4 regions of the Streptomyces sp. cmx-18-6 genome follow, and region 1 is predicted to be linked to each of the others. Evidence: riboswitches for the same ligand, from Rfam matches in the RefSeq annotation. Region 1 holds a riboswitch; each other region holds the start of a gene.

Region 1 (7,385 bases):
GTCGCAGCTGTAGCCGTAGCCGTAGCCGCAGTCGCAGTCGCCGTCTCCGTCCCCGGTACCTGCCCCGCCTCCTGCCGCTCGGTCCGTTCCGCTTCCGCCCGCAGCCACAGGCGGTGCAGCGCTTCCCGTTCCTCGCCCGTGCAGCCGCACAGCCGGGCCAGCCGCTCCACCGGGGCGAACTCCACCGGCACGGTCTGCCCGGTGCAGTACCGGTGGAGCGTCGATCCGCTGACGCCGATACGTCGGGCGAGCGCCGCGTACGTACGGCCGGAGCCCTCCCGCAGCTCCCGCAGCCGCCCCGCGAACGCCTCCCGCGCGGACTTCTCGCCCGCTCCCCACTCGCCCGACACCCGCTCGACCTCCCCCGGCCGTCCCGGGGCGCGTTCCACCCCGCTGAGAACACCCACGTCAGTCGGGGTGGGACGGTTCCGTGCCGGCGGGATCCCGTGTCGTGCTTGTCGCCGCCGGTGCGCCCGCCCCACGCTGGTGCCGTTCCACCCGATCGATCCACCAGACCGATTCCTCCGAGCCGTCCATCCGGCCGATCCGCCGGACCGATCTGCTCGGCCATCCGAACGGGGAGTTCATCCATGCGCACCACCCGCACCGTCCGCACCGCACTCGTGGCCGCCGCGGCCACGGGCCTGGCCGTCACCGCCCTGTCCACCGCACCGGCGGCGGCCGCGCCCGCCGCCCCCAAGTTCCTCTCCGCCGGCCAGTGGCCCGCCTCCCTCACCCCCTGGACCGCCGGTCCGGTACGCAAGGGGCTGCCCGAGTACGGTTCCGTGTGCACCGCAGGAATCACCCCGGCCGCCGGCACCCGGCACCGGGACTTCCGCACCGAGCTCGACACCGGGGCCCGTCAGACGAACACGGTCGCCCCCACCGAGGCCAAGGCCAAGGCCCTCACCGCCAAGCTCCGGGCCGGCCTCGCGAGCTGCCTGGACCGGCTGAAGGAGCAGGATCCCGGCCTCGAGGGGACGAGCCGATACCACGGGCGGGTGAACGTGGAGGAGGGCGCGTACGTCTACAGCGTCGACACGTCCTACCCGGAGATCGGCTCCACCGACATCGCCCTCTGGTCGGTGGGCCGGGACGGGCGGACGGTCACCGTCCTGGAGTGGGGGCAGCTGGGAGATCTGGCCGGCGCACCGCTGAAGGGGTTCAAGAAGACCACCGGCGTCGCCGTCGCCAAGCTGCACTGAGACACGGACGGCGGACCGGCCGGAGCGGCCCCCGGCCGGTCCGCCGATGTGCGCGGCCCCCTCGGCGGGGAGCATGCTGGCTGTGTGACCCGGCACGATGCGACCCGGCCCACCCCGTCCCCCGGCAGCGGGGCGCCGGCCGGGGGAGACGACAGCGGCCGAGTACCGGACGAGCTGTCCCTCGTACTCGCGCAGGGGGTCGTCAGCGCCGTCGAGTCGGCCGGGGGCTACGCGGGCGGCGTCTACCTCCGCACCGGCACGCCCGGGCTGCTGCGCCTCGCCGTGCTCGCCGGGCTGCCGGGGCAGCTGTTCCGGCCCTGGTGGCGGATGCACGTGAACCGGCCGTTCCCCGTGTCCGAGGCGTACCGCACGGGGCGGCCCGTGCTGCTGGCCGACGCGGAGGAGGCCATGCGGCGCTTCCCGCAGCTGATGGCGGGGCTGCCGTTCCCGTTCGGCTCGCTGTGGGTCCCGATCACCGGCCCCGCCGGGTCCATGGGGGTGCTGGTCGTCCTGCGGCCCGCCACCCCGGGCGAGCAGGTCGCTCCCGCGGACGGGGAGCGGCTGCTGCGTCTGGGCACGCGCCTCGGGGCCGCGCTGGCCGACCTGGAGTCCCGGGGCCTGCCCGTCGTCTGGGAGGGCGAGCCGATCCCCGTACAGCTGCCGGCCGCGCCCGCGCCGCCGGTGCGGGTCGGCCGCTTCGACTGGGACCTCCACTCCGGGGCCCTCACCGCGGACGACGACCTGTGCGCGATCTTCGGTACGGAGCCGGCGGAGTTCCCCGGCACCGTCGACGCCCTCGCGGAGCGCCTCGTGCCGGAAGACGTGTACGGGCTGTGGGCGCTGGCCCGGCAGGCGGTGGAGTCGGCCGATCCGGTGGTCCGCCGGATGCGGCTGCGCGGCCCGGACGGGAGGTACCACCTGCTGGAGCTCTCCGGCCGCTGGACCCACCCGGACGGGCAGGGCGGCGCGAGCCATCTGACCGGTTTCGTGGTCGACCTCGGCGCGGGCCCCGTCGTCGCGGAGGCGGCGGACCGGCTGCCCCGGGGGATCGTCTCGCTGGACCGGATCGGGCGGATCACGTACGCCAACGGGCTCGCGGAGGAGCTGCTGGGCCACTCCCGGGCGGAGCTCGTCGGCCGGGTCGTGTGGGAGGTCCTGCCGTGGTTCGGGCATCCGGCGTACGAGGACCACTACCGGGCCGCCCTGATCTCCGACGAACCCGTGCACTTCCTCGCCCGGCGGGCCCCGTCGCTCTGGCTCTCGGTCTCCCTGTACCCGGGCCACGACGGGCTCAGCGCCGTGTTCCAGGCCACCGAACAGCCGGCGTACGCCCCCGGCTCCGTCACCTCGCCGGGCCTCGGCATCGGCTCCTCCGCCGACCGGTCCTCCGCGCTGTACCGCCCGGTGGCCCTGGCCATCGCCCTCACCGAGGCGGTCACGGCCCGTCAGGTCTCCGCCGTGGTCACCGAGGAGCTGCTGCCCGCGTTCGGCGGCCGGCAGCTCGCCATCTACCTGCTGAGCGAGCGTCACCTCCACCTCGCCTGGGAGACGGGGTTCCCCAAGGGGTTCCTCGACCGCTTCGACGGGGTCGGGCTCGACGTCAGCATCCCCGGGGTGGAGACCCTGACCACCGGCCGCCCGATCTTCTTCGAGTCCATGCAGCGTCTGGCGGACGCCTATCCGGGCATCCCGATGGACGCCGACGTCGGGGCGCGCGCCTTCCTGCCCCTGATCGCCTCCGGGCGGCCGGTCGGCTCGTGCATCCTCGGCTTCGACCGGCCCCGGGGCTTCAGCCCGGAGGAGCGCACGGTCCTGACCGCCCTCGCCGGGCTCATCGCCCAGGCCCTGCAACGCGCCCAGCGGTACGACAGCGAGTCGGCCCTCGCCCGTGGGCTCCAGGACGCCCTGCTGCCGCACCGGCTGCCGGAGGTGGACGGCGTCGACACCCTGGGGCGCTATCTCTCCGGCACCCAGCACATGGAGGTGGGCGGCGACTGGTACGACGTCATCGAGACCGGCCACGAACTCGCCCTGGTCATCGGCGACGTCCAGGGGCACGGTGTGGCGGCGGCCGCGACCATGGGGCAACTGCGCAGTGCGGTACGGGCGTTCGCGCTCAGCAACCACGACCCGCAGGAGGTGATGAGCGGCACGAACCGACTGCTCATCGATCTGGACCCGGGACAGTTCGCCAGTTGCTGCTACATCGTCCTCGACCCGGTCACGGGGCGCGCCCGTGCCGTGCGCGCCGGGCACCCGCAGCCGGTGCTGCGGCATCCGGACGGCCGGACCGAGGTGCTGGACCTGCCCGGCGGCATCGTGCTCGGCATCGACGGCCAGGCGACCTACCCGGTCACCGAGCTGCGGCTTGACCCGGGGGCGGTGCTCGCCCTGTTCACGGACGGGCTCATCGAACGACCCGGGACCGACATCGACGAGGGCATCGAACGGCTGCGCGCCACGATCGCCGGGGTCGGCTCGGTCCCGCTGTCCGAGACGGCGAACCGGGTGATCGGGGAGGCCAGGCAGGCCACCGACCGCCCCGACGACATCGCGCTCCTGCTCGCGGCCCGCTGGACGCACATCCCCCGGAAGCCGCCGCCGCTCTCCCGCGACGCCGCCCCGCCGGGCCTGTGGCGGACGTTCCGCGGGCCGGGTCCGGGTGCAGGTCAAAGGCCGGGGCCGGGTGCTGGCGGCACGGCGAGCGCGCCCCGGGCCCGGCCCGACGGGTGACGGTCCTGATCAGCCCTCGGGAGGGCCGCTCCGATCAGCCTTCGGAGGGCTGATCGGATCAGCTCTCGGGGCGCCGCTCGGCCGGGACGAAGGCGCCGGACGCGTCGAGCATGCCCTCGCGCTCCACGACCTTGATCCGCTCACGGCCCTGCGCGACGCCGAGCGCCTGCTCGTGGGCGTCCAGCTTGTGCCAGCCCTCCCAGGTCGTGTAGCGGACGTTCCGGCTCTCCAGGAAGGCTTCGACGGCCTCCGGGGCGGGCGTCGCCGGCTCGGCCAGACGGCCGGCCGCGCGGTCCTCCAGGACACAGGCGACCGTCTCGTTGGCGTCGCCCTTGGTGTGACCGATCAGGCCGATCGGGCCGCGCTTGATCCAGCCCGTGACATAGACGGAGGCCATGTGCTCGCCCCCGGCGATGACGCGTCCCGCCTCGTGCGGGACGGTGCCGGAGCCCACGTCGAAGGGCAGCTTGGGCAGCTCCTCCGAGTAGTAGCCCACGGCGCGGTAGACGCTCTGCATGTCCCAGTCGGTGAACGTGCCGGTGCCCCGGACGTTGCCGGTGCCGTCCAGCTCGGTGCGCTCGGTGCGCAGCGCGACGACCTTGCCGTCCTCGCCGACGATCTCGACCGGGGACTCGAAGAAGTGCAGGAACAGCTTGTGCGGGCGGTCGCCGACGTCGCGGATCGCCCAGTTCTCCAGGGTCTGCGCGACCATGTTGGCCTGCTTGTTCTCCCGCCGGGTGGCGATGGAGCCCTCGTCGTAGTCGATGTCCTCGGGGTTGACGATGACCTCGATGTTGGGGGAGTGGTCCAGCTCCCGCAGCTCCATCGGGCTGAACTTCGCCTGCGCCGGGCCACGCCGCCCGAACACGTGCACCTCCAGTGCCTTGTTCGCCTTGAGGCCCTGGTACACGTTGTCCGGGATCTCGGTCGGCAGCAGCTCGTCCGCCGTCTTGGCCAGGACCCGGGCCACGTCCAGCGCCACGTTGCCGACGCCGAGGACGGCGACCTTCTCCGCGGTGAGCGGCCAGGTGCGCGGGACCTCGGGGTGGCCGTCGTACCAGGAGACGAACTCGGCCGCGCCGTAGGAGCCGTCCAGCTCGATGCCCGGGATGTCCAGCGCCCGGTCCGCCTCCGCGCCGGTGGAGAAGATCACGGCGTCGTAGAAGGACCGCAGGTCGTCCAGGCCGATGTCGTGCGGGTAGCTGACATTGCCGAAGAGGCGGATCTGCGGCTTGTCCAGCACCTGGTGCAGCGCCTTGACGATGCCCTTGATCCGGGGGTGGTCGGGCGCCACGCCGTAGCGGATCAGCCCGAAGGGCGCGGGCATGCGCTCGAACAGGTCGATGGAGACACCCGGGTCCTGGCAGACCTCGGATTTGAGCAGCGCGTCCGCAGCGTAGATACCGGCAGGGCCGGCTCCGACAATGGCGACGCGGACGGGGCGTGTCATGGCGTGGTGATCCTTAAGGCGGGCGGACGCGGGCGGGTTACAGCGTACGTCGGAGGTAAGGCTTGGCTTACTCGTCTCCCCCCACACGGTAAGCCAAGGTCTCGCGGGGCGCTGGAGCGGCCCTGGGGAGCCGCCCGAAAAGTCCGTTTCTCGGCGGAGATATGGGCGATTTATATCTTTTGGTCGTCTCTTCCATAAAGGGGCTATTGATTGGCTTGAGGCTTTTGGGGCCTCGCATTTCGGTCACTCCCGCACGGAGTGGTGAGCGTCACGTCCGAAGGCGCGGACGCGTATGCGGAGGGTTCGGTTCCCTTCTGCGCCAAGAAAGTTGACAGTGCGACGGAACGGGCGCGTCCGGGAATTCCTTTTTTCGATCTTGCGGAAAAAGATGATCCGGAATTGCAGGGCTTGTTCTGCCCGGTCCTTTTCGCCTACGGTCACGGTCAATCCGGATGGAACGCCGAATCCTGCCGCCGTCCGGGAATCCGAAACCCACTCACGCACGGCAGGAGCGGGGGACCCAGGTAAGCCGCCGATCCGCTATCCGGACCGGCTCGGGGTGAAGTCGCATGCCATGCGGCCAGACATCTCCCGTCTGAACCCGACAGCTCACCTCGTAGGCGCCGGAGAGGAAATTCCCCATGCCCGCACAGGGTAAGCACCGCCGTACCAAGTCCGTCTCGCTGAGCCGCGGCATCGCCGCGGTGACCACGGGCGGAGCCGTTCTGGCCCTCCCGCTGCTCGGCGCCGCCACCGCCTCCGCCGCACCCGCGCACTCCGCCGCCGAAAAGGCCGTGGCTCCGGTTTCCGTGAGCGCCCAGGTGAATTCCGTGACGAAGGCCGCGTCCGCCGAGCATTCCGTGGCGGCCGGCGAAACGCTTTCCAAGATCGCCCGCGAGCATTCCGTCAGCGGCGGCTGGAAGAAGCTGTACGAGAACAACCGGAAGGCCATCGGGGAGAACCCGCACCTTATTCACCCGGGTATCACGCTGACCATCGGCGCGAAGGCCGCTGGCGCTCCGTCAGACGCCAAGGCGGGCAAGGCTTCCCCGTCCGCCGACCGCTCCGCGACGACGAAGCGCGCCGACCGCTCCGAGCGCACCGCCGCCGCCCCCGTGGCGAAGGCCGCCCCGGCTGCCGCCGCGCCCACCACGTACACGAACGACCTCGACGGCTGGATCAAGGAGTCGCTGGCGATCATGGCCGAGCGCGGCATCCCCGGCAGCTACGAGGGCATCCACCGCAACATCATCCGCGAGTCCTCGGGCAACCCGAACGCGATCAACAACTGGGACTCCAACGCGGTCAAGGGCACCCCGTCCAAGGGCCTGCTCCAGGTCATCGACCCGACGTTCCAGGCGTACCACGTGCCCGGCACCTCGACCGACAGCTACGACCCGGTCGCCAACATCACCGCCGCGTGCAACTACGCCGCGGACCGCTACGGCTCGATCGACAACGTCTTCGGCGCGTACTGATCTCCCGTACGCGGCACCCCGAGGGGCCCCGGACCATCCTCTGGTCCGGGGCCCCTTCGGCATGCCGCGCTCACCTCACCTCTGCCATCGTCCGGAGAGGAGGTTCACCTCTGCCGTTGTCCGGAGAGGAAGTCGCGCCAGGCCGCCGCGGAGACGGTCAGCGGGAGGCGGCGGCGGTCCTTGGAGTCCCGGACCGACACGCCTTCGAGGTCCGGTCGGGCCTGGGCCTCCACGCAGGCGTCCTCGAAGTCACCGCTGTAGCTGCTCCTGTGCCATGCGTTCGGCGGAAGAGGCATGAGGGGCCTTCCTGGTGGTGGTGCACATGCGGGCCGACCTGATCACGTCTGTGCGAGTATAGGATCAACAGGCGCTGGAAGTAAGGTCTGTTGGCACACTTCAGAGTGATCATGCACGGGGGCGGATGATGTCGAGCGGCGCACGGTCTTCACCGTGGACGGCAGCGGAAATGGACTCCTACGAGCGCGCGCGGGCCTTGCTCAGCGCGCTGATCGCCGCCTA
Region 2 (7,385 bases), on a different contig from region 1:
ACGAACAGCAGCGCGCCCAGGACGGGGTTGATGAGGTGTTCGAGACCCGGCCCGGCGGCGGGCGCGACAAGCCCCAGAAGAGCGCCGAGGGCCATCGCGGCGAGATAGACCACCACTTGGCGGTGTTCCATCCGCTCGACGACTCCGCGCGGTGTGTCGGTCATGTCGTGCGCCCCCCGGCGAACTGTTGCGCGGCGCTCCAGGCGATGCCGTCGAAGATGTCGTCCCAAGCGCTACCGAGGGTCCTCTGCCGCGCTCCAGGCGATCCCGTCCAGGATGTCGTGCTCGCTGACGACGACCTCATGCGCGCCCGTCCGCTCCATCACGGCCAGCAGGACCAGAGCGCCCGCCGCGATCACGTCGACCCGGCCGGGGTGCATCACGGGGATCGCGGCGCGTTCCGCATGGGTCGACCGGAGCAGGTGCTCGGTGATCGCGCGGACCTGACCCCGGGAGACCCGGGAGTGGTGGATGGCCCCGGAGTCGTACTCCGCCAGCTCCAGCGCGATCCCGGCGAGCGTGGTGACCGTGCCCGCCAGGCCCACCAGCGTGGCCGCCTCGGTGAGCGGGACGGACTCGGCGGCGAGGTCCAGGGCCGCGTCGACGTCCGCGCGGATCGCGGCGACCCGGTCGGGGGTGGCCGGGTCAACGACGGACCCGTCCACGACGAGATGACGCTCCGTCAACCGTACGCAGCCGATGTCCACGGAGCGCGCCGCGGCCACCTCGTCCGAGCCGAGGACGAACTCGGTGGAGCCGCCGCCGATGTCGACGACCAGATACGGCTTCGCCAGGTGGTCGCCGCCGGTCAGCTCCTTGGTGGCCCCGCCGAAGGAGAGCTGCGCCTCCTGGTCGCCCGTGATCACCTCGGGCTCGACGCCCAGGATGTCCCGGACGCCGGACACGAACTCCGCGCTGTTCTCGGCGTCCCGGGAGGCGGAGGTGGCCACGAAGCGGACGCGTTCCGCGCCCAGCTCCCCGATCGCGGCGGCGTACTCGCGGCAGGCCGCGAACGTCCGCTCCAGCGCCTCGGGGGCCAGCCGGCCGGTCCGGTCGACGCCCTGGCCGAGGCGGACGATCGTCATCCGCCGGTCCAGCTCGGTGAAGGAGCCGGTGGCGGGGTCCACGTCGGCGACGAGGAGCCGGATCGAGTTCGTACCGCAGTCGACGGCGGCCACCCGGATCATGAGCCCTGCCCTTCCGCGGGACCGTCGACCGGGCGGAAGCCGAAGTAGCCCCCGTCGCTCTCGGCCACCGTCCACCCGTCGTCCTCGCTCGGGGCCACGCACGGCGTGACGCACGGGCCCTTGGCCCACCACTCGGGCAGCATCGCGATGGCCTCGTCGCCCAGCGGGTTCACCCCGGGACCGGCGGCCAGCGAGTGGCCGACCAGGACGTGCAGGCACTTCACCCGGTCCGGCATGCCGCCCGCGCTCGGGAAGCCCTCCAGGACCTCGATGGCGTCACGCCGGGCGATGTAGTCCTCGTGCGCGGCCCGGTAGGCGGCGGCCAGCTCCGGGTCGGTCTCCAGACGGGCCGTCATCTCCTTCATGACCCCGTTCGCCTCCAGCGTGCCGATCGCCGAGGCCGCCCGGGGGCAGGTCAGGTAGTACGTCGTCGGGAACGGCGTGCCGTCCTCCAGACGCGGCTGGGTCTCCACCACGTCCGGGTTGCCGCACGGACAGCGGTGCGCGATGGCCCGCAGGCCGCGCGGCGGACGGCCGAGCTGCTGCTCGAACGCGGCGATGTCCGCGTCGGTGGGCTTGGTGGACTCGGTCTGCGGAGGGGGCGTTTCCATGCCTGCCTGGTTCTGTTCGAGAGGGTTCGGAAGCTCGGAGGACTCGAAGGATTCGAGGGCGTACGAAGGTGGGGACGTACGGGGCGCGTACCAGGGTGCGGTGACCGGCGTCAGTCCCGGTCGCCGGCGTCGCGGTCGGCGCTGTCCACACCGTCCCAGAGGTTCGCGTGCCAGGGGCGGTCGCTCGCGCCCGGCTCCCCGCGACGGTCCTTCGCCGCGTCCGGGTCGGCCACGGTGTAACCGGTCTCCCCGGGGAGCACGTAATGGAGGTGCTGGCGGGCCAGGCGCATGATGTACGCGTCGTCCTGGAGCCGCGCCTTTTCGTCCCGCAGCTCCTCGGTGCGCCGCTCCGCCTGCTGCGAGAGCCGCTCCTGCTCGGCGATCTCGTCGCGCTGGGAGACGTACTGCCGCATCGGGTAGGCGAGCGCCAGCACCAGTGAGCAGACCACCAGCGCCAGGAAGGCGGCCCGGCCGGTGAGCCGGGAGCGGCGGGCCTGGCGGCGGTTCTGGGAGCGGTACACGCGGGCGGCGGTCTGCTCGCCGAGCAGTCGCAGCCTGGTCGCGGTGGAGAACCGGTCGCGGTCCTTCCCGGCCATGTCTCCCGCCTCCCCATTACGCACATCCGTCCCCGCACACGGTACGGGACCGAGTGCGGGGACGGACGGAGGCTATGCCCCCGGGCCGGGGGCGGGCCTCCGGGATCAGGCCCGGAAGCGGCCGGGTCAGCCCTTGAAGCGCGGGAAGGCCGAGCGGCCCGCGTACACCGCGGCGTCGTCGAGGATCTCCTCGATGCGCAGCAGCTGGTTGTACTTGGCGACGCGGTCCGAGCGGGCCGGGGCGCCGGTCTTGATCTGGCCGCAGTTCACCGCGACCGCGAGGTCGGCGATGGTGACGTCCTCGGTCTCGCCGGAGCGGTGCGACATCATGCACTTGAAGCCGTTGCGCTGGGCCAGCTCGACGGCGTCCAGGGTCTCGGTCAGCGAACCGATCTGGTTCACCTTCACCAGCAGGGCGTTGGCGGAGCCCTCCTCGATGCCGCGGGCCAGACGCTCCGGGTTGGTGACGAAGAGGTCGTCGCCGACGATCTGGACCTTGGCGCCGATGCGGTCGGTGATGACCTTCCAGCCGGCCCAGTCGTCCTCGTACAGCGGGTCCTCGATGGAGACCAGCGGGTACGCGGAGACGAGCTCCTCGTAGTACTCGGTCATCTCGGCGGCCGAGCGGGACTTGCCCTCGAACTCGTAGACGCCGTCCTTGTAGAACTCGGACGCGGCGACGTCGAGCGCGAGCGCGACATCACGGCCCGGGACGTAACCGGCTTCCTTGATGGCCTCGACGATGAGGTCCAGGGCGGCGCGGTTGGAGTCCAGGTTCGGGGCGAAGCCGCCCTCGTCGCCGAGTCCGGTGGACAGGCCCTTGGTCTTGAGGACCTTCTTGAGCGTGTGGTAGATCTCCGCACCCCAGCGCAGGGCCTCGGAGAAGGACTCCGCGCCGATCGGCGCGATCATGAACTCCTGGATGTCCACGTTGGAGTCGGCGTGCGAGCCGCCGTTCAGGATGTTCATCATCGGAACGGGCAGCAGGTGCGCGTTCGGGCCGCCGAGGTAGCGGAAGAGCGGCAGGTCGGACGCCTCGGAGGCGGCGTGCGCGACGGCGAGCGAGACGCCGAGGATGGCGTTCGCGCCGAGCGATGCCTTGTTCTCGGTGGCGTCCAGGTCGAACATCGCCTGGTCGATGAGGCGCTGCTCGGTGGCGTCGTACCCGACGAGCTCCGGGCCGATCTGCTCGATGACGGCCAGGACGGCCTTCTCGACGCCCTTGCCCTGGTAGCGGTTGGGGTCACCGTCGCGAAGCTCAACAGCCTCGAACGCACCGGTGGAGGCGCCGGACGGAACGGCAGCACGGCCCGTGCTGCCGTCGTCGAGGCCGACCTCGACCTCGACCGTGGGGTTGCCCCGGGAGTCGAGGATTTCCCTGGCTACGACGACGTCGATGGACGGCACGAGGCATCTCCTTCTGGGATATGACACTGGTTGTGCAGGGTCACTGCGGTCACGGTGGCCTTGCGACACGAGCCTAACCGGCCCGGCCTCCTCAGTCGGCCGACCGCCCGTCTCCTGGGACGAAAAAGGACCCAAGGGCCTGCATCACGGGGCAAAACTCCAGAAATCTACTGGGTGGTAACAAGCCCTGACGACAAGAGGTGAACGAATCCCCCACGGGAGACGTGTCGGCCCGGGAGATACCCCGGCCACGGGAGACGCCCCGCCCCCGGGGGATACCCCGGCCACGGGAGATACCCCGGCCCGGCGCGCATCGGGGGGAGAGCGCGCCGGGCCGGGGAGCCGTGCGAGGGAGGGTGCCGCCGGACCCCCTCCCTCCGGGGAGGAGAGCCGGCTGTTACTTCAGGTGGAGCTGCTGACCCGGGAAGATCAGGTCCGCGTCCTTGACGATGTCGTCGTTGAGCTCGAACAGCTTGCTCCAGCCGCCCTTGACGCCTTCCTTCTGAGCGATCTTGCTCAGGGTGTCGCCGGACTCGACCTTGTACTCGCCGTCGCCCTTCTGGACCTTCTCGCCGGTCGGGGTGGTGACGGTCTTCTTGGAGCTCTCGGCCTTCGGGGCCGCCGGGGCGCTGCGCTGCTCGCTGCGCGTGGTGGGCTGCTCGGCCTTGCGCTCGGGCTGCGCCTGCTCGGGCTTGCTCTGCGACTGGCCGGAGCCGGTGTTCACGCCCGGGTCCACACCGTCGTTGGTGAGGCCGCCGGCGCCGGCGCAGGCCCAGGCGCCCGGACCCTGAAGGTCGAGGAGCTTCTCGGCGGTGGCGATCTGCTGGTCCTTGGAGGCCAGGTCGGCGCGCGAGGCGTACTGCGTACCACCGGCGGCGGCCCAGCTGGACTGGGAGAACTGCAGCCCGCCGTAGTAGCCGTTGCCGGTGTTGATGGACCAGTTGCCGCCGGACTCGCACTGGGCGACGGCGTCCCAGGTCTCGACGGAGGCGGCGGAAGCGCTGGTCGCGCCCATCAGCGGCACCGCGACGGCGGCACCGGTGACGCCCGCCAGGGTGGCGAGACGGACGGCCTTGGACGGGCGGCGGTGCTTGCCCTTGCTGTTAAGCAGCATGGAACGATCTCCTCACCGACGCCTACGAGGTGAGCTGTCGGGTTCGGGCTGATGAGTTGCCCGGCCGTGCGACCTTGCGCACGACTTCACCCCGAGCCGGTCCCGTACGTCCCGTCCGAAGTCTTCCGACTTCGACGAGGCCCGTCCGGACCCGGCGGCCTACCTGGGTCCCCCGCTCCTGCCTACGGCGCTTTACGCGTCTGTTCCCTTCGGCCGCCGGCAGGATTCGGCGTGACGGTCGTCGGGGCCCGCGGTGCGAGCGGTTCCGACCGTAAACACAGGCAACCCCCATATTCAAAGATGGACATACTAGTCTAATTGGCGCTTACTTGCTCACCCTGACGGACCGTTTCCGCAGGTCGGAGCGGATCAACGCCGAGCGGGCGGACGCGACACGCCAGTTGAAGCAAAGAGACCCATGTCTCACTTACGCATAAGTGGACATAGGTCCCTGAACTACCCGCGATTTCGGGGTGTTTTCCCGAATTGGATCAGTTGGCCGCAGGCTCCTCGACGCGCTCCCCGGCACCTTCCGAAGCGCCCTGCTCCAGCCCCAGATCCAGGCTCTGGCCGGGCAGGATCAGGTCCGGGTCGGAGCCCAGGAGGTCCTTGTTGGCCTCGTACAGACCGGACCAGCCCTGGGGAAGTTCCTGTGCGTCAGCAATCGCCCAGAGGTTGTCCCCGGGCTGCACGGTGTAGCCGCCCGCGGTGACCGCGCCGCCGTCCCGCGCGTCACCCTCACCCCGCGAGGCGCGCCGGCCGGACTCCCGGGGGCCGTCCTCACGACCCGCCGCACCGGCCTCCTCGGGAGCCGGGGCACCCCGGTGCTTGCCGCCGCTGCGGTCGCCCTTCGAGGCGTCAGGGGCGGAGGTGGAGGGCTGCGAGGCGTCGGGGGACTCGAAGGAGCCGGTCTTCCCGGCCCCGCCGGTCTTGCCGGTGGCGGGCGAAGGGGAGGGCTTCGCGGAGGGGTCGGCGCCGCCGCCCTCACCTTCCTCCTCCCCCGCGCCGGTCTTGCCCGCTTCACCGACCTTGCCCGACTTGCCGGTCTTGCCACCCTTGCCCGTCTCGCCCTGAGCCTCGCCGGAACCCTCGGATTCACCCTTTTCATCCGCTTCGTCCGCTTCGTCCGCTTCGTCCGCTTCGTCCGCTTCGTCCGCCGGGGCGGTCGTCGCGTCCTGGCCCGGGTCGGCGGAGGGCCCGGTACCGGGGTCGACGCCGGGCAGACTGCCGTCCACCGCGAGGCCCGAGATCACCGCGCAGCCCGGCCACGCCTGCGGCCCCTGGTCGCCCAGGACCTTCTCGGCGACGGCTATCTGCTGCGAGCGGCTGGCGAGGTCGGCCCGGTCCGCGAAGGCGGTGCCGCCGTACGCCGACCAGGTCTCCTGCGAGAACTGGAGCCCGCCGTAGTAGCCGTTACCGAGGTCGGCACTCCACATGCCGCCGCTCTCGCACTCCGCGACCCGGTCCCAGGTGGTGGCGTCGGCGGCGTGCGCGCCGGATGCGCCGAGAAGGGGGATGGCGATGGCCGAACCGGTCACGCCTGCGGCGACGACGATGGCGGGTGCCTGACGAGGGCGGCGGTGTCTGCCGTTCGCGGAGCCCATGGGTTTGCCTTCCGTGCGACTGACAAGCAGGAACTGATGAGCAGCTGTTCAGGTACTGACGTGCAGTAACCGACAAGCGGCACATGCCGTGCGTAAAGCTGTTGCGCAAGTGACGGACGGGCCACCGGTGAACAGCGGCCGACGCGTCGAACCGTGAACCTAGCGGGACTCGAACGCATGTCACAAGTCGATGCAGCGCAGATCACGTGAAAGTCACAGAGGTGACAGCGTGTCACTTTCACCCAGGCGACGCCCCGGCTCGAACTCCACCGGCAACGTGCGCAATCCCCGCATGATGAGCCCGCCGCGCCAGCGCAAATCAGCGGCTTCCCCTGCAAGTCGCAGCCCGGGAAGACGTCTCAGCAACGTCGCCACCGCGGCCTGGCCCTCCAGACGCGCGAGCGGCGCTCCCAAGCAGTAGTGGATGCCGTGACCGTAACCGAGATGCTGATTGTCACCCCGAGCAAGGTCGAGGACATCCGGTTCCGCGAACCGTTCCGGGTCCCGGTCGGCCGCCGCCAGCACCACCAGCACCGGGTCCCCGGCCGCGATCTCCTGCCCGCCGAGCGTCAGCGCCTCGGTGGCGTACCGCCAGGTCGCGAGCTCCACCGGGCCGTCGAACCGGAGCAGTTCCTCGATTCCGGTGGCCAGCAGCGCGCTCTCCCCCGCCTCCAGGGAAGCCTCCAGCAGGGCGCGCTGCTCCGGGTGGCGCAGCAGGGCGTACGTGCCGTTGCCGATCAGGTTCACGGTCGTCTCGAAGCCGGCGAAGAGGAGGATGAACGCCATCGCCGCGGCCTCGTTCTCCGTGAGGTGCTCGCCGTGGTCACTGGCCCGGATCAGCCCGGAGATCAGGTCGTCGCCCGGGT
Region 3 (7,385 bases), on a different contig from region 1:
CTGTCCGTCGGAGAGCAGACCGAGACAGGCGCAGACCTCGACGCCCTCGTTCTGTTCCTTGATCGCCTCGATGGTCCTGGTGACCCGGTCCACGTCCCGGTCGGTCGGCCCGCGCCCGCTCGCCACCAGGCAGACCCGCTTGGCCCCGCCCGCCACTCCGGCGGCCGCCGCCTTGGACGCCTCGTCCGGCTTCAGCCAGGTGTACTTGAGGATTCCGGCCTTCGAGCCGAGCCGCTGCGAGCAGTAGGAGCAGTCCTCGGGGCAGAGCCCCGATTTCAGGTTGACCAGGTAGTTGAGTTTGACGCGCCGCCCGAACCACTGGCGGCGCACCTTGCCGGCGGCGGCCACCACGTCGAGCAGGTCGTCGTCGGAGGTCGCCAGCACGGCGAGCGCTTCTTCACGGGTCGGCAGTTCGCGCCGCAGCCCCTTGTCCACCAGCGTGTTCAGCAGGTCCATGAAAGATGATCCTGGCGTACGGCACCGCCTCCAGCCAAGGAGGAACCAGACAGGAGACCTGGGCGAGGGTGTGTGTATTGCCACACCCTGACCTGCTGCGCACCCCGCTAGGGTCTGTGAGCTGCCTACAAAAGGGACCGCCTGCCATGTCCTTCGTGCCCTTCGCCCCGTTCGCGTGGATCGACGACGAGGCCCGCCGCCGGGCCGCCGCCGGACTGGTCCGGGCCCTGCGCCCGAGGGAGGCGGAAGCCGGGCTGCTGGACCTCGCGAGCAACGACTACCTGGGGCTCACCCGGCACCCGGAGGTCGTCGCCGCAGCCTCCGCCGCCGTGCACCGCTGGGGTGCGGGCGCGACGGGGTCGCGGCTGGTCACCGGCTCCACCGCGCTGCACGCCGAGCTCGAACGGGAACTCGCCGACTTCTGCGGCTTCGAGGCCGCCCTCGTCCTGTCCTCCGGCTACGCGGCCAACCTCGCGGCCCTGACGGCACTGACCGGCCACGGTTCGCTGATCGTCTCCGACGCCGGCAACCACGCCTCCATCGTGGACGGCTGCCGGCTCTCCCGCGCCCGGACCGCTGTCGTCCCGCACGCCGATCCGGACGCGGTCGCCAAGGCCCTCCACGACCACGAGGGGCGGGCGCTCGCCGTCACCGACTCGGTCTTCTCGGTCGACGGGGACGCGGCGCCGCTGTCCGCGCTGGCCGAGGTCTGCCGCTCCGCGAACGCGGCCCTCCTGGTCGACGACGCCCACGGCCTCGGCGTCCTGGGCGACGGAGGACGCGGCGCCCTGGCCGCCGCCGGTTTTGCGGGCGGCGAGGGCGTCGTCGCCACGCTCACCCTCTCCAAGTCGCTGGGCAGCCAGGGCGGCGCGGTCCTCGGACCGGCCCGCGTCATCGAGCACCTGGTCAACACGGCCCGTACGTTCATCTTCGACACCGGTCTCGCCCCGGCGGCGGCGGGCGGGGCGCTGGGCGCGCTCCGGCTGCTGCGCCGCGAACCGGAACGGGCCGCCAGGGCCCGGGAGGTCGCCCTCGCGCTGTACGGGCGGCTCACCGCCGCCGGGCTGACCGCGGTCCGGCCCGACGCGGCGGTCGTCTCGGTCCGGGCGCCCTCCGCCGACGCGGCGGTGCGCTGGGCGGCCGACTGCCGCACGGCCGGGGTCGCGGTGGGCTGCTTCCGCCCGCCGTCCGTGCCGGACGGGATCTCCCGGCTGCGGCTGACCGCGCGGGCGGACCTGACCGAGGAGCAGATCACGGCCGCGGTGGCCACGGTCGTCTCCACCGCTCCCCGGGAGGCCCTGGCCCCGTTCGACTGACTGGTGCGGTTTCGCGCTCAGCCGCTCCGTGCGGTTTCGCGCTCAGCCGCTCCGTGCGGTTTCGCGCTCAGCCGCTCCGTGCGGTTTCGCGCTCAGCCGCTCCGTGCGGTTTCGCGCTCAGCCGCTCCGTGCGGCTTCGCGCTCAGCCCATCCGTGCGGCTTCGCGCTCAGCTCACCCGGTACGGCTTCGCTCAGCCGGCCCGGTACGGGTCCAGCCCGGCCACGAAGGTGGTCCAGGCCGTCGCGGAGAAGCGCAGCGGCGGCCGCTCCACGTCCTTGGAGTCGCGTACGGTCAGGAGCGCGCCGCCGTGATCCGGTCCCTCCAGCCGCGCGGTCTCCACGCAGTTGTTCATTCCGGTCGAACGGCTGCTGCGGCGCCACAGCAGTGGCTCCGCGGCGGTCGGTAAGGCGTGCGGTGCGAGACGGTCGGACATGATGCCCCCCTCGGGCAGAGTCGGACGTCCTAACGAGTGCCGCAGCGGATCGCGGCGATGAGCTCCAGCGATTGTTCCGGCGTCAGTGCGTGCGCCTGCAAGGTGCGGAAGGCCGAGCTGTACGCCTCGAGGTCTTCTTTCCGCTCCAGGTAGAGGCTACTCGTCAAGTGGTCGAGAACGACCACATCCAGATCAGAAATGTTCGGAAAGGAGAAGATGACGAAAGGGCCGGTGAGGCCGACATACCCGCCCACCGAGAAGGGCAGCAACTGGAGCCGCACATGAGGAAGTTGAGCGACCTGACTCAGATGGCCCAGCTGATCCCGCATCACCTCGGGGCCGCCCACCTCGCGCCGCAGCACGGCTTCGTCCAGTACGGCGGTGAACCGCAGCGGCGGGCTCGCGCGCAGAACTCTCTGACGGGTCAGCCGGACCTCGACCAGGGAGTCCAGCCGGTCCGCCGGTAACCCGTCCAGCGCGGCCCGGGTCACCGCCCGGGCGTAACCGGCGGTCTGGAGCAGCCCCGGAACCACCGAGGTCTCCAGCGTCCGCACCGTGCTCGCCTGGGACTCCAGACTGATGAAGTCGCGGTACTGCGGCGGGATCAGCCCCCGGTACGCGTGCCACCACCCCGAGCCGCCGCCGCCCGCCGATCCGGCGAGGACTTCGAACAGGGCGCGCAACTGCGCGTCGTGCACCGCGTAGGCGTCGAGCAGGCGCGTCACGTCGTCGGCGCTCACCCCGCTCGCACCGGTCTCGATGCGGCTCACCTTCGACTGGTGCCAGCCGAGCAGCCGCGCCGCGTCCCGGCTGGTCAGCCCGGAGGCGTTCCGCAGGCTCCGCAACTCCTCGCCGAGCTTGCGCCGTCGGACGACGGGGCCGTGCAGCATCCAGGTCTCCTTGCGCCGTGCGGGAAGGGGCGGGGCCGACACGCACCGCAAGGTTCGGGCCCGCAGAGGGGTCAGTGTGCCCTTCGTCCACGTCCTGCGGGACCCGAATTCACCGCTTCGAGCGACAGATATATGCATATCTTGGTCGAACGTCGTTACAGCGAGCTTCAACAGTGGCAGTCTGGCGCGAAGCACAATCCTGGCCGACTGCCGGTCGGCCGGGGCGCGAAAGGGACGGGCGTCGCCATGGCAGACCATCAGGAAGCAACCGTCACTCTGCCGAGCGATCCGGCCTCGGTCTCCTCGGCCCGCAGATATGTGGCCAGGACACTGGCCGAATGGGGCCTCGGAGAGGACACCGACTTCGCCGACACCATCCGGCTGATCATCTCGGAACTCGCCACCAACGCCGTCCAGCACACCTTCGGCCAGTCGCCCACCTTCACCGTGGATCTGCGTCTCGAACGGGACGAGGAACTGCGCCTCGGGGTGACGGACAGTCACCCCCGGTGGCCCCAGAGACTTCCCGCCGCCGTACGGCAGGACAACGGGCGGGGCATGGTGATCATCCGCGCGCTGGCCAAGGAGCGCGGCGGGCGGCTCACGGTCGTCCCCACGGCCGAAGGCGGCAAGACGGTCTGGATCATCCTGCCCTGGGCGGTGCCGGTCCAGGGCTGACACGGACGCGGCGGGACGGCGTACCGCTGAGCGGCGGTTCCTGAACCCGGCCGGATCCGGAGAATCGGGAACAGCCACTCCGGATCCGGAGACCGGAGGTAGCCGCTCCGGATCCGGCGACGGGGAGCAGCCGCTCAGATCGCCGCGCCCCGGCCGAAGCCGCTCCGCAGCAGCGCGAGCAGCGTCGCCGCCGCCGCGGTCGCCCGTTCGCCCCGGTGCACGACGGAGATCGTCCGGCGGAAGGCCGCGGGCTCCAGCCGCCGGACGGCCAGCGGCGTGGACGACAGCGACGCGACCATCTCCGGCACCACCGCCACCCCGAGCCCCGCGCTGACCAGCGCGCACACCAGCGCGTAGCCGGGCGACTCGCACACCACCGCCGGTGTGGCGCCCGCCTGCGCCAACGCGCTCTCCACACCGCGCCGGGGCGGATGCGTGGGCGCGCTGCTGATCAGGGGCCGTCCCGCCAGCTCGGTGACCGCCAGCCGCCCGGTGCCCTCGGCGAGCCGGTGGCCGACCGCGGTCGCCAGCACCAGCTCCTCGACCAGCAAGGGTTCCAGGGTGACGCCTGGAGGCGGCGGGTCGGCCGCCGCGGGCTCGTAGGCGTGGGTCAGCGCCAGATCCACTTCGCCCGCCGCCACCGCGGCGACCCCGCCCGGGGGCTCGTACTCGGTGACGGCCAGCTCGACGTCCGGATGGGCCCGCCGGAACGCGCTCAGGACCGGCGGCAGCAGATGGACCCCGGCCGTCGTGAACGTGCCGACCCGCAGCCTGCCCCCGGAGAGCTCGGCCAGCTGTGCCAGCTCGTGCCGCGCCTGGTCCAGCTCGTCCAGGGCCCGCCGGGCGCGGCCCGCCAGCAGCTCCCCGGCCGCTGTCAGCCGCGCCCCGCGATGGTGGCGCACCAGGAGCGTCGCCCCGGCCTCGCGCTCCAGTTTGGCCAGCTGCTGGGAGAGCGCGGGCGCGGTGTAGCCCAGGTGGGCGGCGGCCCGCGTGATCGATCCGGTCTCGGCGACCGCCACCAGCGCCGCGAGCCGTGTCGCGTCGTACATTAAGCGTTCCTTTAGGCAGACCCAGAAGATTGCAAGTACACGCTAAAGGCTTCCACGGTCCAGGCTGGACCCCATGGACGCTCAACTGATCGCCTTCACCGGGATCGCCGCCGGTATGGTCGCGCTGCCCGGCGCCGACTTCGCCGTCGTCGTACGCAACGCCCTGGCCTCGCGGACCGCCGGCCTGGCCACCGCGTTCGGCGTCGCCGGGGGACTGCTCGTGCACACCGCGCTCGCCGTGGCGGGGCTGGCCGCAGTGCTCGTGACGATGCCCGTGCTCTTCCGCACCGTCCAACTGCTCGGCGGGGCGTACGTGCTCTACCTCGGCATCAGCGCCCTGTACGCGGTCCGGCGCCGGGTCTCCGAGGAGAGCAGCCGTACGCCGGACCAGGTACCGCCTGAGGAGTCCAAGGAGGCCAAGGAGTTCGGGCGCGCCCTGCGTCAGGGTTTCCTGACCAACGCGCTCAACCCCAAAGCGCCCGTGCTCTTCCTCAGCCTGCTGCCCCAGTTCGTCCCGGACGGGCAGCCGCCGTTGCCCAGGACGCTGGTGCTCGCCGCCCTCGTGGTGGCTCTCGCCCTCATCTGGTTCCCGGCCGTCGCCCTCCTCGTGGACCGGCTGGGCCGGTGGCTGCGCCGACCGCGTACCGCCCGGGCGATCGAGGGCGGCAGCGGTGTGGCGCTCACCGGACTGGGGCTGGCGCTGGTGACCGGCCCGCTCCTGCGGTGAGTACGGAGAGAGCCTCCGCACGAAGAGAGCGCCCGCACGGAAAGAGCGTCGGGCCGGTGGGTCAGCGGACCCGTCCGTACCAGACGCTCTTGGACCAGATTTTCGCCAGTCGCACCACGTCCCCCGATTTGGGGGAGTGCCAGATCTTCCCGGCCCCGGCGTAGATGCCCACGTGGTAGACGCTGCGCCCCGAATGGAAGAACACGAGGTCGCCGGGTTTCCTCTTCGACGAGGAGATACGGCTGGTCTTGTTGTACTGCTGCTGTGCCGTGCGGGGAAGTTTCTTGCCGACCTTCTTGAACGAGTAGACAGTCAGCCCTGAACAGTCGAAACGGTTGGGGCCGGCGGCCCCGTACTTGTAAGGGGAGCCCTTCTTCGACGCGGCGACCTTCAGCGCCTTCGTCGAGTGGGTGGCGGCCTCGGCGTCGTCGACCAGGCCGGGTGCCAGCATCGAGGACGTCACGGCCAGGGTGAGCACCGATGCCGTACCGAAGCGGGCGAACAGAGACGGGACATGAACCTGCGCAGACATGCGCAACCCTTCGTCAGCCGCCTGTGAAGGATGACCTGTCGGGTTCGGGCTGGCGAAGTTGCCCGGCCGCTTGACGCGGCTTCACCCCGAGGGCTTCCCGGTCTCCCGGTCGGCCCGTTGTGCTCGGGTCCTCCACTCCTGCCGATCCACTCCTGTCGACCAGTCATCCGGGAGGCGGCAGGACTCGGCGTCCACCCGGACCGCCCCGCCGCGGTGGCGGGGGCTTGTCGTCCCAGGGATCTTGACCCACCAAGTGCCGGATTTCCGAGTCGAAACGGTGATTTGTGAGTCTCCTCACCACTGATCCGTTCGAGTGGACAGGGCGGATTCGCGCCCGCCGACGAGCCGGGCGCACACCCTCGTACCAGCGACGAAAGGGCGCATTTCGAGTACGGCCCACGCGGGGAACGCAAGTTGAGCCATCGCTCGCGCGGGTGAACTCCTACGCCGAACGAGCGAGGAAAATCGATCGCGGGACCGGGCGTGTCGCACGGCGCGATCCGCCGGCACACCCTCTATGCGCTCCCGGCGCGCGGAGCGGCTCAGTTCGGGGTCGGAGGCATGGCGACCCGGCCCGCCCGACGCTCGCCGTCCAGCACCCGCAGGGCCCGCGCGAGCGTCGCCGCGTGAATCTGCCGCTCACCCCGCTCGTGCATCAGGGCCAGGGCGTCGCGCAGGGCCGCCGCCCCGGAGGCCAGGGCCTGAGCGGCTCTCAGGGCGCTGTAGGTGTCGCTGCCGCGCGCCGGGTTGATGCGGCCCACCTGGTCCAGGACCGCCAGGTAACAGTCGATGAACTCGCCCTCGGCGCGGGTCAGTGCGGGCAGGGGCGGGAACTCCGTTGGCTCCATGGGCGGTTCACCTCGCGTCGTGCGGCGGCTGGGGGTGAGGGGGCGTCCTGTCGACCGAGTCGCGGAACGTCCCCTAGCGGTTCTCCACGACATGGTCCACCAGCCCATGGGTGCGGGCGGCCCTCGCGTCGAGGATGGTGTCGCGCTCGATGTCGGCGGTGACCTGCTCGGCGGTCCGGCCGGTGTGCCGGACCAGCATGGCCGTGAACATCTCGCGGGTGCGCACCAGTTCGCGCGCGTAGATCTCCAGGTCGGACGGCTGGCCCCGCATCGGCTCCTCCAGTGCGGGCTGCTGAATGACTACCCGCGCACCGGGCAGAGCATGTCGGCGTCCCGGCGCACCGGCCGCCAGCAGGGCGGCGGCGTAGGAGCCGGCCTGGCCCAGGCAGAAGGTCTCCACCTCGCAGGTCAGGAACTGCATCGTGTCGTAGACCGCGGCCATCGCTCCGAACGAG
Region 4 (7,385 bases), on a different contig from region 1:
CACCCGTACCACCACACCCCGATCGGCTCCATGGCCGACCTGGACGCGGCCACCCTGGAGGACGCCCGCGCGTTCTTCCGTACGTACTACGCGCCCAACAACGCGGTGCTGTCGATCGTCGGGGACATCGACCCCGAGCAGACCATCGCCTGGGTCGAGAAGTACTTCGGCTCCATCCCGTCCCACGACGGCAAGCAGCCGCCGCGCGACGGGTCCCTTCCCGAGATCATCGGCGAGCAGCTGCGCGAAGTGGTCCACGAGGAGGTCCCGGCGCGTGCGCTGATGGCCGCCTACCGCCTCCCGCACGACGGCACCCGCGCCTGTGACGCGGCCGACCTGGCGCTGACCGTGCTCGGCGGCGGGGAGTCCTCCCGGCTGCACAACCGCCTGGTCCGCCGCGACCGTACGGCGGTTGCGGCGGGCTTCGGGCTGCTGCGGCTCGCCGGGGCGCCCTCGCTGGGCTGGCTGGACGTGAAGACCTCCGGCGGCGTCGAGGTGGCGCAGATCGAGACCGCGGTCGACGAGGAGCTGGCCCGGTTCGCCGAGGAAGGGCCCACCCCGGAGGAAATGGAGCGGGCCCAGGCCCAGTTGGAGCGCGAGTGGCTGGACCGTCTCGGCACGGTCGCGGGCCGCGCCGACGAACTGTGCCGTTACGCGGTCCTGTTCGGCGACCCGCAGCTCGCCCTGACCGCGGTGGGACGCGTCCTGGACATCACCGCGGAGGAGGTGCGCGAGGCGGCCCGGGCGGCCCTGCGCCCCGACAACCGGGCGGTCCTGGTCTATGAGCCCATCGAGCCGGCCGAGGACGCCGACGAGGCGGCGGCGGGCACCGAAGCGCCCGAGGGGGCGGACAAGTGAGCGACGCCGCCGTGACTGGAGTAGCCATGGAGTACCACCCGCAGCCGACCCCGGGCACCGCCCGGCCGTGGGCCTTCCCCGCCCCCGAGCGCGGCGCGCTGCCCAACGGGCTGACCGTGCTGCGCTGCCACCGCCCCGGCCAGCAGGTCGTGGCCGTGGAGATCTTCCTGGACGCGCCGCTGGACGCCGAGCCCGAGGGCCTGGACGGCGTGGCCACGATCATGTCGCGTGCTCTCTCCGAGGGCACCGACAAGCACAGCGCCGAGGAGTTCGCCGCCGAGCTGGAGCGGTGCGGCGCCACCCTGGACGCGCACGCCGACCACCCCGGCGTCCGGGTCTCCCTGGAGGTCCCGGCCTCCCGTCTGGCCAAGGCCCTGGGGCTGGTCGCCGAGGCCCTGCGCGCCCCGGCCTTCGCCGAGAGCGAGATCGAGCGGCTCGTCGGCAACCGGCTGGACGAGATCCCGCACGAGCAGGCCAACCCGTCCCGGCGCGCCGCCAAGCAGCTCTCCAAGGAGCTCTTTCCGGCCACCGCCAGGATGTCGCGCCCGCGCCTGGGCACCGAGGAGACGGTGCGGCGGATCGACGCCGCCGCCGTGCGCGCCTTCTTCGACGCCCACATCCGCCCGTCGACCGCGACGGCCGTGATCGTGGGCGACTTCACCGGCATCGACCTGGACGCGCTGCTCGCCGACACCCTCGGCGACTGGTCGGGCAACGCGGGCCAGGCCCGGCCCGTCGCGCCGATCACCGCCGACGACACCGGCCGTGTGGTCATCGTCGACCGGCCCGGCGCGGTCCAGACCCAGCTGCTGATCGGCCGCATCGGCGCGGACCGGCACGAGAGCGTGTGGCCCGCCCAGGTCCTCGGCGCCTACTGCCTGGGCGGCACCCTCACCTCCCGGCTGGACCGGGTGCTGCGCGAGGAGAAGGGCTACACCTACGGTGTACGGGCCTTCGCCCAGGTCCTGCGCTCGACCGGCCCCGAGTCGGGCGGCGCGGCGATGCTCGCCATCAGCGGTTCGGTGGACACCGAGTCCACGGGTCCGGCGCTGGAGGACCTCTGGAAGGTGCTGCGGACGCTGGCCGCCGAAGGGCTGACCGACGCCGAGCGCGAGACGGCCGTGCAGAACCTCGTGGGGGTCGCCCCGCTGAAGTTCGAGACGGCCGCCTCCGTCGCGAGCACGCTGGCCGACCAGGTCGAGCAGCACCTCCCCGACGACTACCAGGCCCACCTCTACGCCCGGCTCGCCGAGACGGGCACCGTGGAGGCCACCGCCGCCGTGGTCAACGCCTTCCCGGTGGACCGGCTGGTGACGGTCCTCGTGGGGGACGCGGCACAGATCGAGGAGCCGGTGAAGGCGCTCGGCATCGGCGAGGTGACCGTCGTCAGCGGCTGACGCCGATGTGACACGACCAGGCAAACGGGACCCCGGCGGACGGAAGTTCGCCGGGGTCCTCCCTTTTGGGCCTTTGGGGCGCTTCGTCACCTTTGTGCACGAAGAGTCGATTTGCCCTGTGGGATGTACGACAAATCCCCCTGTCTGTTTGGTGATGGGAAGTCGCCCCGCCTAGCGTCGGATCGGCTGTCCGCCACCCGTACGCCGCAGCCGCGGCGCCGGACAGCCATCGCCGAGTCCCCGTCAGGCGCGAGCCTGGGGAGCCGGGGACCCACGCAGTCCCTGGGGTGAATCGGACGCCCGTGCCGCGACCCGGCGCGGGAATCCGTAGGAGACCTTCCTGCTCCGAACCCGTCAGCTAACCCGGTAGGCGAGAAGGAAGGAAAGGATCAGCCCCTCCATGGCGTTCACCCGTGCCACCGGGAAGCACCGTGCCCCGAGCCGCCTGACGCGCCGCGGCGCCCAGGCCGCCGGCATCGCGGCACTGGCCACCACCGGAGTCCTCGGCTCCCTGGCCTCCCCGGCCGCCGCCGCGGACTCCGAGGCCCCCAAGGCTGCCGAGACCGGACTCACCCAGGCCATCGCCCTCGACGCCACCCTCGCCGAGCAGATCGACGCGCAGGCGCAGGCGCAGCACCAGCAGGCCGAGGCACTGGCCAGGGCGAAGGCCAAGGCGGCCGCCGAAGCCAAGGCCAAGGCCGCGAAGGCCAAGGCGAAGGCGGAGGCCGACCGCAAGGCCGAGGCCCGGGCCGAGGAGGTCCGCGAGGAGAAGGCCCGTGCCGCCCGCGCCGCCGAGCGCGCCCGGCTGAACGCCTTCCACCTCCCCGTCGCCGGCTCGTACGTCTCCACCGGCTACCAGTCGAGCGGTTCGCTCTGGTCCTCCGGCAGCCACTCCGGCGTGGACTTCCACGCCGCCTCCGGCAGCTCCGTCGTCGCGGTCGGCGCCGGTACGGTCGTCGAGGCCGGCTGGGGCGGCGCGTACGGCAACAACGTCGTGCTCCGGATGACGGACGGCACGTACACCCAGTACGGGCACCTCTCCTCGATCGGCGTCTCCGTGGGCCAGAGCGTCACCTCCGGCCAGCAGATCGGCCTCTCCGGCTCCACCGGCAACTCCACCGGCCCGCACCTCCACTTCGAGGCCCGGACCACCGCGGAGTACGGCTCGGACATGGACCCGGTCGCCTACCTGCGCTCGCACGGCCTCAGCGTCTGACCTCACCTCGCGGTCCTCTCCCGACCTCGTGGTCCTCCCTTGGCCTGCCTCCGCACGACCACCTCGCGCGACCCCGACTCCCCGAAGGCCCCGGTTTCCCGCCGGGGCCTTCGGCGAATGCGCCCCTCGCCTCCGCCCCGGGCCTGCCCGGGGCGGTTTTCTGGCCGGAAGATATCCATGGATTCCGGCCCCCCATCGGAAATTGCGGCGGATTGCAATAGAGTCACGGAACAGGCGTCGGGCGGCCGCGTTTCGCGGGGATTAAGGCGGAGGTTCGGACATGCGCATTCCCGCGCATTCGGTATGCACGGCAATCCGTGACGACATCGTCTCCGGTGTCTACGAGCGGGGCGGCCGCCTCACCGAGGAACTGCTGGCACGGCGGTACGGGGTCTCCCGCGTCCCGGTCCGCGAGGCGCTGCGCACCCTGGAGTCCGAGGGCTTCGTCGTCACCCGCAGACACGCCGGAGCCTGCGTCGCCGAGCCCACCGAGCAGGAGGCGGCCGACCTGCTGGAGGTGCGGATGCTCCTGGAGCCGCTCGGTGCGGCCCGGGCCGCCCAGCGCCGCACCGAGGCCCACCTCAAGGTGCTCCGGGGACTGGTCAGACTGGGCCAGGAGCGGGCCCGCCGGGGCGAGGGGGAGGATCTGCGGTCGCTGGGCGGCTGGTTCCACGAGACGCTCGCCCAGGCATCCGGCAGCCCCGGCCTCATCGCCCTGCTCACCCAGCTGCGGCACAAGATCGCCTGGATGTACGCGGTCGAGCAGCCCGCACGCCCGGTCGACTCCTGGGCCGAGCACGGCGCGATCGTGGACGCCGTCGCACGCGGCGACGCGGAACGGGCCAGGGCGCTGACCGCCCAGCACGCGGAACGGGCCGCCGGGGCGCACCGGCTGCGCCGTCCGGACCGCTCCGGGCGGCGCACCGCACCCGCGCCCCGGGTGAGTTCTTCGCAACACGGCGTAAACATTGCGGGCGTTCGCCATTAACAAGGACGCCGTATACAAAGAGAAGTAATTGCCCGGGATCTTGCCCGGGGCCTTGTTCGTGCTGCCCGAATTCCTGTGCGTCGACGTCAGGAATAGCGAAAGAGCCGTGGCCCCCAAAGGGTTCCACGGCTCTCACGAAGAAAGGCTTTTGGGGGTCAGACGGTCTCGGGGAGCTCGTCGAGACCCTCGGCGACCAGCTTCGCCAGACGGTCCAGAGCGGCCTCGGCGTCGTCCGCTTCGGTCGCGAGCACGATCTCCTCGCCACCCTGCGCGCCCAGACCGAGCACCGCGAGCATGGAGGCGGCGTTCACCGGGTTGCCGTCGGCCTTGGCGATCGTCACGGGGACGCCGGAAGCCGTGGCGGCACGGACGAAGATGGAAGCGGGGCGGGCGTGCAGGCCCTCGGCCCAACCGACGTTTACGCGGCGCTCAGCCATGGTTCTGCCCTTCACATATCAACGGTTGTCTAGACCAGTCTCTCATGCGGTGCGCAATGCTGTGCCCGGCCTCCCTCCGGCCCGATCTGTGCGGAAAGCCCGCTCGGACCGTCCTCAGACTGCCCCGGTCCCGAACCCTCCGCGACCGGGACACCGGCCGTAGGCTTTGCCCATGGAGCCGACGCCCGAGCCAAGTCCGCATCACGCGTACCCCGACCACTGGGAAGCGGACGTGGTGCTCCGTGACGGCGGCACCGCCCGCATCAGGCCGATCACCACGGACGACGCCGAGCGACTGGTCAGCTTCTACGAGCAGGTGTCCGACGAGTCGAAGTACTACCGGTTCTTCGCCCCGTACCCCCGCCTTTCCGACCGGGACGTGCACCGCTTCACCCATCACGACTACGTCGACCGGGTGGGACTGGCCGTCACGATCGGCGGCGAGTTCATCGGGACCGTCCGCTACGACCGCATCAACGAACAGGGCAGGCCCGCCTCCGCCCCCGCCGACGAGGCCGAGGTCGCCTTCCTCGTCCAGGACGCCCACCAGGGCCGGGGAGTCGCCTCGGCGCTGCTCGAACACATCGCCGCCGTCGCCCGCGAGCGCGGCATCCGGCGCTTCGCCGCCGAGGTGCTCCCCGCCAACAACAAAATGATCAAGGTGTTCCGGCACGCGGGCTACACCCAGCAGCGCAGCTTCGAGGACGGCTCCGTCCACCTCACCCTCGACCTCGAACCCACCGAGAAGTCCCTCGCCGTGCAGCGCGGCCGCGAACAGCGCGCCGAGGCCCGCTCGGTGCAGCGCCTCCTCGCCCCCGGGTCCGTCGCGGTGATCGGCGCAGGCCGCACGCCCGGGGGAGTGGGCCGCACCGTCCTGCGCAACCTCCTGGCCGCCGGATACACCGGCCGCGCCTACGCGGTGAACCGCGCCTTCGACGAGGGCCTCGACACCCTGGACGGCGTCCCCGCCCACCGCTCGCTCGGCGAGATCGACGAGCAGGTCGACCTGGCCGTCATCGCGGTCCCCGCCCACCGGGTCCCCGAAGCCGTCGCCGACTGCGGCGAGCACGGCGTCCAGGGCCTGGTCGTCCTCTCCGCCGGATACGCCGAGCGGGGCTCCGCCGGCCGCGAGCTCCAGCGCGAACTGGTCCGCCAGGCCCGCTCGTACGGCATGCGGATCATCGGCCCGAACGCCTTCGGTATCATCAACACCGCCGAGTCCGTCCGGCTCAACGCCTCCCTCGCCCCCGAGTCGCCCGCGCGCGGCCGGATCGGCCTGTTCACCCAGTCCGGCGCGATCGGCATCGCCCTCCTCTCCGGCCTCCACCGGCGCGGCGCGGGCCTCTCCTCGTTCATCTCGGCGGGCAACCGGGCCGACGTCTCCGGCAACGACTTCCTTCAGTACTCGTTCGAGGACCAGGACACCGACGTCGCCCTCCTTTACCTCGAATCACTCGGCAACCCCCGCAAGTTCACCCGCCTCGCCCGCCGCACCGCCGCCGTGAAGCCCGTCGTCGTGGTGAAGGGCGCCCGGCACAGCGGCGCCAACCCGCCCGGCCACGCCGTCCCGGTCAGCCGCATCCCCGACGCCACCGTCTCCGCGCTGATGCGGCAGGCGGGCGTCATCCGGGTCGACACGGTGACCGAGATGGTGGACGCCGGACTGCTCCTGGCCGACCAGCCGCTCCCGGCCGGACCCCGGGTCGCGATCCTCGGCAACTCCGAGTCCCTCGGCCTCCTCACGTACGACGCCTGCCTGGCCGAGGGGCTGCGCCCGCGCCCGCCGCGCGACCTCACCACGGCCGCCTCCCCGCAGGACTTCCGGGACGCGCTGGCGGCGGCGCTCGCGGACGGGACCTGCGACGCCGTGATCGTCACCGCCATCCCGTGGGTGGGGGAGAACGGCGAGGCCGAGACCGGCGACGGCGAGGTGCTGGCCGCCGCCCTGCGCGGCGCGGCGGCCGGCGGACCGGCCAAGCCCGTCGCCGTCGTCCATGTGGAGATCGGCGGCCTCGCGGAGGCCCTGGCCGCCGCGAGCAGCACGGCCGCACCGCACACCCGGCCCACGACGCTCGCCGCCCAGCCCTCCGCCGCACCGGGAGCGCCCACCGACCCGGGCACGGCGTCCACAGAGGCTCCGACCGCTACGGTCACCGCAGCGGCCCCAGCGGCCTCAACCACCCCAACCACCCCGGACGCCCCAGCAGTCACGACGACCCCGGACACCACACCACCCCCAACCACCCCCGCCCAGACCGCAACCGAAGCAACCAAGGCGGCCGCCGCAACCGACGCGGCCGGTGCAACAGACGCGACCGACGCGGCCGCCGCAACCGAAGCAGCAGACGCGACCAGCGCAACCGAAGCAGCCGAACCCCCGACCCGCCCCGGCCGCATCCCCGCCTACCCGGCCGCCGAGCGCGCCGTACGGGCACTGGCCGAGGCCGTGAAGTACGCCCAGTGGCGGCGCCAGGCGGCCGTACCCGGCA

Evidence for each region. A riboswitch is a leader RNA that binds a small molecule or an ion and turns the genes downstream of it on or off. The one in region 1 is predicted to bind cyclic di-AMP.
Region 2: another riboswitch for cyclic di-AMP. It lies ahead of ACLJPL_RS21835 (transglycosylase family protein); the one in region 1 lies ahead of ACLJPL_RS26385 (transglycosylase SLT domain-containing protein).
Region 3: another riboswitch for cyclic di-AMP. It lies ahead of ACLJPL_RS20800 (C40 family peptidase); the one in region 1 lies ahead of ACLJPL_RS26385 (transglycosylase SLT domain-containing protein).
Region 4: another riboswitch for cyclic di-AMP. It lies ahead of ACLJPL_RS30425 (M23 family metallopeptidase); the one in region 1 lies ahead of ACLJPL_RS26385 (transglycosylase SLT domain-containing protein).

Annotation. Positions count from the first base shown of each region.
Region 1 covers NZ_JAEBEP010000012.1:219,785-227,169, reverse strand. Annotated here, with positions in the region: gene ACLJPL_RS26405 (helix-turn-helix domain-containing protein) at 1-407, opposite strand, end outside; gene ACLJPL_RS26400 (hypothetical protein) at 591-1,205, shown strand; gene ACLJPL_RS26395 (SpoIIE family protein phosphatase) at 1,290-3,938, shown strand; gene ACLJPL_RS26390 (FAD-dependent oxidoreductase) at 3,997-5,388, opposite strand; cyclic di-AMP (ydaO/yuaA leader) riboswitch at 5,837-6,026, shown strand; gene ACLJPL_RS26385 (transglycosylase SLT domain-containing protein) at 6,030-6,866, shown strand; gene ACLJPL_RS26380 (DUF397 domain-containing protein) at 6,971-7,162, opposite strand; gene ACLJPL_RS26375 (hypothetical protein) at 7,333-7,385, shown strand, end outside.
Region 2 covers NZ_JAEBEP010000009.1:99,663-107,047, forward strand. Annotated here, with positions in the region: gene ACLJPL_RS21810 (arsenic resistance protein) at 1-164, opposite strand, end outside; gene ACLJPL_RS21815 (exopolyphosphatase) at 234-1,187, opposite strand; gene ACLJPL_RS21820 (DUF501 domain-containing protein) at 1,184-1,798, opposite strand; gene ACLJPL_RS21825 (FtsB family cell division protein) at 1,909-2,394, opposite strand; gene eno (phosphopyruvate hydratase) at 2,521-3,801, opposite strand; gene ACLJPL_RS21835 (transglycosylase family protein) at 4,199-4,915, opposite strand; cyclic di-AMP (ydaO/yuaA leader) riboswitch at 4,920-5,115, opposite strand; gene ACLJPL_RS21840 (transglycosylase family protein) at 5,407-6,519, opposite strand; gene ACLJPL_RS21845 (cytochrome P450 family protein) at 6,733-7,385, opposite strand, start outside.
Region 3 covers NZ_JAEBEP010000008.1:290,164-297,548, reverse strand. Annotated here, with positions in the region: gene bioB (biotin synthase BioB) at 1-456, opposite strand, end outside; gene ACLJPL_RS20830 (8-amino-7-oxononanoate synthase) at 612-1,772, shown strand; gene ACLJPL_RS20825 (DUF397 domain-containing protein) at 1,964-2,206, opposite strand; gene ACLJPL_RS20820 (helix-turn-helix domain-containing protein) at 2,236-3,096, opposite strand; gene ACLJPL_RS20815 (ATP-binding protein) at 3,343-3,774, shown strand; gene ACLJPL_RS20810 (LysR family transcriptional regulator) at 3,909-4,823, opposite strand; gene ACLJPL_RS20805 (LysE family translocator) at 4,897-5,550, shown strand; gene ACLJPL_RS20800 (C40 family peptidase) at 5,612-6,082, opposite strand; cyclic di-AMP (ydaO/yuaA leader) riboswitch at 6,086-6,272, opposite strand; gene ACLJPL_RS20795 (hypothetical protein) at 6,625-6,930, opposite strand; gene ACLJPL_RS20790 (ATP-dependent Clp protease proteolytic subunit) at 7,004-7,385, opposite strand, start outside.
Region 4 covers NZ_JAEBEP010000017.1:114,383-121,767, forward strand. Annotated here, with positions in the region: gene ACLJPL_RS30415 (M16 family metallopeptidase) at 1-858, shown strand, start outside; gene ACLJPL_RS30420 (M16 family metallopeptidase) at 885-2,255, shown strand; cyclic di-AMP (ydaO/yuaA leader) riboswitch at 2,476-2,642, shown strand; gene ACLJPL_RS30425 (M23 family metallopeptidase) at 2,656-3,471, shown strand; gene ACLJPL_RS30430 (GntR family transcriptional regulator) at 3,752-4,459, shown strand; gene ACLJPL_RS30435 (HPr family phosphocarrier protein) at 4,615-4,896, opposite strand; gene ACLJPL_RS30440 (GNAT family N-acetyltransferase) at 5,069-7,385, shown strand, end outside.